DNA from 2 places in the Limnomicrobium aquaticum genome. Region 2 is predicted to be linked to the other one. Evidence: predicted binding sites of a transcription regulator. Region 2 holds the regulator's gene; the other holds the start of a gene.
What was found. Region 2 encodes PhoB, which activates phosphate uptake and scavenging genes when phosphate is short. Its sites were predicted from a motif close to TGTCATNNANCTGTCAT; they were not measured.
Positions count from the first base shown of each region.

Region 1: a site for PhoB is predicted at 2,211-2,227, ahead of ABID16_RS15965 (alkaline phosphatase). Genes of this name have one in related genera too.

Region 1 is NZ_JBEPMB010000005.1:110,869-114,455, reverse strand. Features, by position in the region: gene ABID16_RS15980 (thiazole synthase) at 1-579, shown strand, start outside; gene ABID16_RS15975 (thiamine phosphate synthase) at 576-1,181, shown strand; gene ABID16_RS15970 (hydroxymethylpyrimidine/phosphomethylpyrimidine kinase) at 1,151-2,149, shown strand; gene ABID16_RS15965 (alkaline phosphatase) at 2,277-3,587, shown strand, end outside.
Region 2 is NZ_JBEPMB010000002.1:309,557-313,143, reverse strand. Features, by position in the region: gene phoR (phosphate regulon sensor histidine kinase PhoR) at 1-1,200, shown strand, start outside; gene phoU (phosphate signaling complex protein PhoU) at 1,402-2,112, shown strand; gene phoB (phosphate regulon transcriptional regulator PhoB) at 2,128-2,811, shown strand; gene ABID16_RS10115 (CsbD family protein) at 2,974-3,165, shown strand; gene ABID16_RS10110 (GcrA family cell cycle regulator) at 3,269-3,587, opposite strand, start outside.

The DNA of each region.
Region 1 (3,587 bases), on a different contig from region 2:
GTCCTGCCCAACACCGCCGGCTGCCATACAGCGAAAGAAGCCGTGCTGACGGCGCGGATGGCGCGCGATCTCTTCGCCACCGACTGGGTCAAGCTCGAAGTCATCGGCCATCATGACACGCTGCAGCCGGATGTGTTCGCGCTGGTGGAGGCTGCGCGTGAGCTTGGCGCCGATGGGTTCAAGGTCTTCCCCTATACGACCGCCGATCTCGTCGTCGCCGAAAAGCTGCTGGAAGCGGGCTGCGAGGTGCTGATGCCGTGGGCCTCGCCCATCGGTTCGGCGCGCGGGCTGGTCGATCCGGCAGCGCTTGTTTCGATGCGGGCGCATTTCCCGGACGTGCCGCTGATCGTCGATGCCGGGCTGGGCAGGCCGTCGCATGCCGCGCAGGCCATGGAGCTTGGCTATGACGCCGTGCTTCTCAACACCGCCGTCGCGGGTGCTGCCGATCCTGTCGCCATGGCCCGCGCCTTTGCTTCAGCCATAGAGGCCGGCCGGGAAGGCTATCGCGCCGGCCTGCTCGAACCGCGCGACATGGCCGTTCCCTCCACCCCCGTCATCGGAAAGGCAGTCTTCGCATGAAGCTCGACCCATTCTATCTCATCGTCGACAGTGCCGACTGGATCGAGCGGCTTTTACCCATTGGCGTAAAGCTCGTGCAATTGCGCATCAAGGACCAGCCGGAAGAGGTGCTGCGGGCGCATATCCGCCGGGCAAAAACCGTCTGCGCGTGGCATGGCTGCCAGCTGATCATCAACGACTACTGGCGGGTTGCAATCGAGGAGCAATGCGATTTCGTCCATCTTGGGCAGGAAGATCTCGCAGAGGCAGATCTCGCAGCCATCCGCGCCGCCGGGCTGAAGCTCGGCCTGTCTACCCATGACGAGACGGAGCTGGAAACGGCGCTGGCGGCGAAGCCGGATTATGTGGCACTGGGTCCGATCTATCCGACCATTCTCAAGCAGATGAAATGGGACCCGCAGGGACTGGACCGCATCCGCGTCTGGAAGGACAAAATCGCGCCACTGCCACTGGTCGCAATTGGAGGATTGCGCCCCGAGCGGCTGGAGGGCGTGTTCTCGCAAGGCGCCGATAGTGCCGCCGTCGTCACCGACATTACGCTGAATGACGATCCCGAAGCCCGCACGCGCGAATGGATCGCCAAGACGGGCCGCTGGCGGTGAACGCCCGCATCCTCATCATCGCTGGCTCGGACTCCTCTGGCGGTGCCGGCATCATTCGCGATGTCGAGACGGTGACGGCCTTCGGGCTCAACGCCGCCGTGGCCGTGACGGCAGTGACCGCGCAGTCGGATCGGCGCGTGACGGCGGTGCAGGCGATGGAACCGACGCTCGTCAAAGCGCAGATGACGGCGGCGCTGGAGAGCGGCGAGATCCGTGCCATCAAGATCGGCATGCTGGCCAATGCCGGGATCGTCGCAGCGGTGGCGGATGTCCTGGAACGGCACCCCAGCCTCCCCGTCGTCCTCGACCCGGTTCTCGCCTCGACCTCCGGCAGAGCGCTGCTTGAGCCGGATGGCGTGCGCCTGATGATTGAGCGCCTGCTGCCGCGCGCCGATCTGGTGACACCAAACTTGCCGGAACTGGGATTGCTCACTGGCGCCGGGGATTTCACAGCGTCTGTTGAAGCGCTTTTGCAACTTGGCGTCCGAGCCGCGTTGATCAAGGGCGGGCATGCTGAAGATGCCGGGGCGAAAACGCCGATCTTCGGCGAAGGGGCGCCGCAATCTCCCTCTTTTCCCCTTGGGGAAAAGTGCGGCGCGTTGCGAGGCGATGAGGAGTCGGTTGGCGCTGAGTTCGATGGGAACCCCTCATCCAGCCCTTCGGGCCACCTTCTCCCCATGGGGAGAAGTGGGAACGCGCCGCATGCGGCTTCTACACGATCGAACCCCAGCATTTGCAGAGACCTACTGGTTCGGCCCAATCAGCCGTACCTCAGTTTCGATAGCCCCCGCCATCCCGGCACGTTGCGCGGCACGGGCTGCATGCTCGCCTCGGCCATCGCCTGCGGCCTGGCAAGCGGGCAGACGCTGGAAACCGCGATTGAGACCGCAAAGGCCTATGTGTCGGAGGCATTTGCAAAGCCATTGCAGACGAAACAGTCGGCTCGCAACACAGTCGAACTTTTGTAACGTTATAGTATAACTTAAATGAAAGACTAAATTTGACAGTTCAAGGAATGTTTTTCAGAGTTTTCATGTAAGTGTCATGTGGCCCCGTTAACCGGTCAGCTGTGAAACAGCGTATCAGGAGGGACCCATGCGCAAGCTTCTCACCACACTCGCCGCAGCAACCATGCTGGCCGGCGCCGCCCAGGCCGCGACCGTTTATCCGCTGAGCCGTGCGACGATCCTCGTCGGCTCGCCGTTCGACTTCAAGGTCGAGTTCAATTCCGTCGTCAAGCCGGAAGACGTCAAGATCACCGTCAACGGTCAGGACTACACGACCGTTCTCGGCAAGGGCGACTTCGTCGCGGAAGAAAAGGGCAAGGACGACAAGGTTCTCGGCTCTGCCGTGATCCTGCGCAACGCCAAGATCGCCAAGGCCGGCAAGTATGACGTGACCGTCACCGCCGGCTCCGAGACCAAGACCGTCACCTGGGACGTTTTTGAAACCGCTGCCCAGCCGAAGGCCAAGAACATCATCTTCATGCTCGGCGACGGCATGTCCGTCGCGCATCGCACCGGCGCCCGCCTGATGTCCAAGGGGATGACGGAAGGCAAGGCAAATGGCCGTCTCGCCATGGACGATCTCGACCACATGGCCTTCATCGGCACGTCGTCGACCAACGCGATCGCGACCGATTCCGCCAACACGATGTCGGCCTACATGACCGGCCACAAGACGGCCATCAACGCGCTCGGCGTCTATGCCGACCGCACACCGTCGAGCCTTGACGACCCGAAGGTCGAAAACATCGCCGAGGCCGTCCGCCGCACGACCAAGAAGTCGATCGGCATCGTCGCGCTGTCGGAACTGGAAGACGCAACGCCCGCCGCCGTCGTCTCGCACACCCGTCGTCGCGCCGACAAGGCCGAAATCGTCGGCATGATGTTCGACGTCAAGCCGGATGTCGTTCTCGGTGGCGGCTCGGCCTACTTCCTGTCCAAGGACGTTCCGGGCTCCAAGCGCAAGGACGACAAGGATTATATCAAGCTGTTCAAGGATGCAGGCTACGCACTTGCCACCGACAAGGACGAGCTTCAGGCGGCCGCCGGCACCAATACCGGCAAGATCCTCGGCCTCTTCCACACCGGCAACATGGACTATGCCGTCGACCGCATGCAGCTGAATAAGGGCACCGTCGACAAGTTCCCGAAGCAGCCCGGCCTCGTCGACATGACCAAGGTCGCCCTCGACAGCCTGTCGAAGAACCCGGAAGGCTTCTTCCTCATGATCGAAGGCTCCGACATCGACAAGGCCAGCCACCCGCTCGACTGGGACCGCGCCGTGTTCGACACGATCGAGTTCGATCATGCCATCGCGGTTGCCCGCGAATTCCAGAAGACGCATCCCGACACGCTGATCGTCGTCACCGGCGACCACACGCATGGCGTATCGATCATCGGC
Region 2 (3,587 bases):
CTTGCCGGCCTGCTGATCCTCGTGGCTGCCTTTGCCGCCGCCATGCATTCAGTTGCCGTTGCCCTCGTGCTTTCCGTTGGTGCCGTGGCGATCCTCGCCTATCAGCCTGCGCGTAACGCCAGAAGCGAAACGGTTGCCGCGCCGGTCATCGAGGCGCTGCCCGCTGCCGAGACGGCCCGGGACAATATTGGCGTGACCAGCGCCGCGCTGTCTGCCATCGACATGCCGCTTTATCTGATCGATGCGCGCGAGAATATCGTTTTCCAGAACGGGGCTGCCGCCGAGGCTTTCGGCGAAATCGAGGCGAATGCCCACATCACGACGCGGTTGCGCTCTCCGGCCATTCTCGACTGCGTGCGCGAGACGATCGCCAAGGGCAATGTGAACACGGTTGAGTATTCGGAGCGCCATCCCTCGACGCGGGTCTATCTGGTGCGGGTTGCACCGATGCCGAGCGAGAACGGAAAGGCGACGCATTTCATCCTGTCTTTCCGCGATATCTCGGAATCGCGTGTGGTCGAACGCATGCGCTCGGACTTTGTGGCCAATGCCAGCCATGAACTGAGAACCCCGCTCGCCTCGCTGCAGGGCTTCATCGAGACCCTGCAGGGGCCTGCGAAAAACGACCCCAAAGCCGGCGAACGCTTCCTCGGCATCATGCTTGAGCAGGTCCAACGCATGAACCGACTGGTGGATGACCTGCTTTCGCTCTCCCGGCTGGAACTGAAGGCGCATATCGCGCCCTCCGATCGGGTGGACCTGCTGCCGCTGCTCGGCCATGTACGCGACGCCCTACAGCCGCTCGCTGCATCGCTCGATATTGAGATCGCCATGGACCTGCCGCAAGATCCCGTCTTCGTGGCCGGCGACCGCGACGAGCTCATCCAGGTCTTCGAAAACCTCGTGCAGAACGCCTGCAAATACGGGCAGGAGGGCAAACGCGTCGAGGTGACGCTGACGCCGGCGACGAAAGGCCAGGGCGCGGAAGTCTCGATCCGCGATTTCGGACCGGGCATTGCAGAGGAGCATATTCCGCGCCTCACCGAGCGTTTTTACCGTGTGAACGTCGAAGCCAGCCGTTCCAAAAAAGGAACCGGGCTGGGGCTTGCCATCGTCAAGCATATCCTGACACGGCATCGCGCCCGCCTCATCGTGAAGTCGGAAATGGGCAAGGGATCGGTATTCACGGTCAGATTTTGACGACAGGTATGATCATTGCCCTCCACACGTTTAAAATAAACGAGTGAATTCAGTCGTATAATTTGTCACAAATCTTTTGCCAAAGTGTCATAAAAGCATTGGCGGGTGGCGCTAGGAAAGCGCATCCAGACTGAATGCGTCGCGCCATTGTCATGGTGCGGCCGAGCATGAACGCGCAACGGCTGATCGAAGAGGCCCGACATGACCCAATCCCACATTATGACCGCCTATGACGAGGAACTGCGTTTTCTCAGCCGCCGGATCGCGGAAATGGGCGGCATGGCCGAGCAGATGGCAGCGGATGCCGTTCGCGCACTGGTCAACGCCGATGCGGCGCTGGCGCAGCGCGTGATCTCCGACGACGCCATTCTCGACGCCGCCGAGCGCGAAATCACTGACAAGGCGATCCTGACGATTGCCCGCCGCCAGCCGGTCGCCAACGACCTGCGCGAAATCATGGGCTCGATCCGCATCGCCTCCGACCTGGAACGCGTCGGCGACCTCGGCAAGAACACGGCCAAGCGCGTCATCGCCGTCCAGCAGAGCGGCGTTCCGCGCGCGCTGGCCCGCGGCATGGAACACCTTTCCGAACTGGCTCTTGCCCAGCTCAAGGACGTTCTCGACGTCTACACGACGCGCTCGGCCGAGAAGGCGCAGTCGATCCGCGACCGCGACGAGGAAATCGACGCAATGTACACGTCGCTCTTCCGCGAGCTTCTGACCTACATGATGGAAGATCCGCGCAACATCACATCCTGCACGCATCTTCTCTTCTGCGCCAAGAACATCGAGCGCATCGGAGACCATGCCACGAACATTGCCGAGACGATCTACTACATGACGACCGGCACACAGCCCGACGGCGAGCGCCCAAAGGACGACAACACCGCCACGATGACGGTTCAGGGCTGAAAGCGGTAGAACGTCATGCAGCCGAAAATCACGGTGGTCGAAGACGAGGAGGCGCTGAGCGTCCTCCTCCGTTATAATCTGGAAGCCGAAGGCTACGAGGTCGAGACGATCCTGCGCGGCGACGAGGCGGATATCCGCTTGCAGGAGCAGGTGCCGGATCTCGTTATCCTCGACTGGATGCTGCCGGGCGTGCCGGGTATCGAACTTTGCCGGCGCCTGCGCGCCAGACCGACGACCGAGCGGCTGCCGATCATCATGCTGACGGCGCGCGGCGAGGAAAGTGAGCGAATTCGCGGTCTCTCGACCGGGGCTGACGACTATGTTGTGAAGCCCTTTTCCACGCCGGAGCTGATGGCCCGTGTCAAGGCGATGCTTCGCCGCGCCAAGCCGGAAGTCGTTTCCTCGCAGTTGAAATGCGGCGATATCGAACTGGATCGGGACAGCCATCGCGTTCATCGCCGCTCGCGCGAAGTTCGTCTCGGTCCGACGGAATTCCGCCTGCTGGAATTCTTCATGTCGTCACCCGGCCGCGTCTTCTCGCGCTCGCAGCTTCTGGACGGCGTCTGGGGTCACGACATCTATGTCGATGAACGCACGGTTGACGTCCATATCGGCCGTCTGCGCAAGGCGCTGAACTTCTCCAACATGCCGGACGTCATCCGCACCGTTCGCGGTGCGGGCTATTCGATGGAAGGCTGAGACGTTATTTTGAAGCAAGGCCGCGGCTTGATGAGCCGCGGCCTTGCTTTGTTTCGTGCATTTCACATCGCTATTTTTCGATGTGGCGGGAACCCGATCCGGGTTCAGACGTTCTCCCGACGCAAACGGAATGTGTTTGTTCCGATACAAGGAGAAACGCTCATGAGCAGCACGACTGACAAGATTTCCGGCAAGGCCAACGAACTCGCCGGCAAGGCCAAGCAGGCCGTAGGTAAGGCTGTCGGCGACGACGAAATGCGCGCCAAGGGCGCCGCGCAGGAGGTCAAGGGCAAGGTCCAGACCGCCAAGGGCAATGCCAAGGACGCCATTAAGAACGTGACTGATCGTCTCTGATCCCTCGGATCGGTACCGAATTCCCTCCCGGTTCCCACCCCCTCCCCCAAAACGCAGCGGGCCCCTTTCGGGGCCCGTTTCATTTTGTGCTGTCTGTCTGACATCAGCGGCCGGCGCGGCGGCGCTCGGCGGACGGCTGGTAGGCAAGCCGCGCATGATAGGTGCAGTAGGGCGAGCTGTCCGGGCTGTCGTTGCCACAGAAGTGGAAGTCGTCCTTCATCGGATCGCCGACCGGCCACTTGCAGGTGCGCTCGGTCAGTTCCGTCAGCGCAAGGCGACGCGAGATCGGCACGACCACGTTGGACGCCGGCTGCACTTCGGTCTCGTAATAGACTTCGGTCTCGACCTCTTCCTTCAGCATGGTTGCGCCCTGCGCACGGGTGACCGTGCGGGTTACGGTGCGCGGCATGAAAGACTGCGAA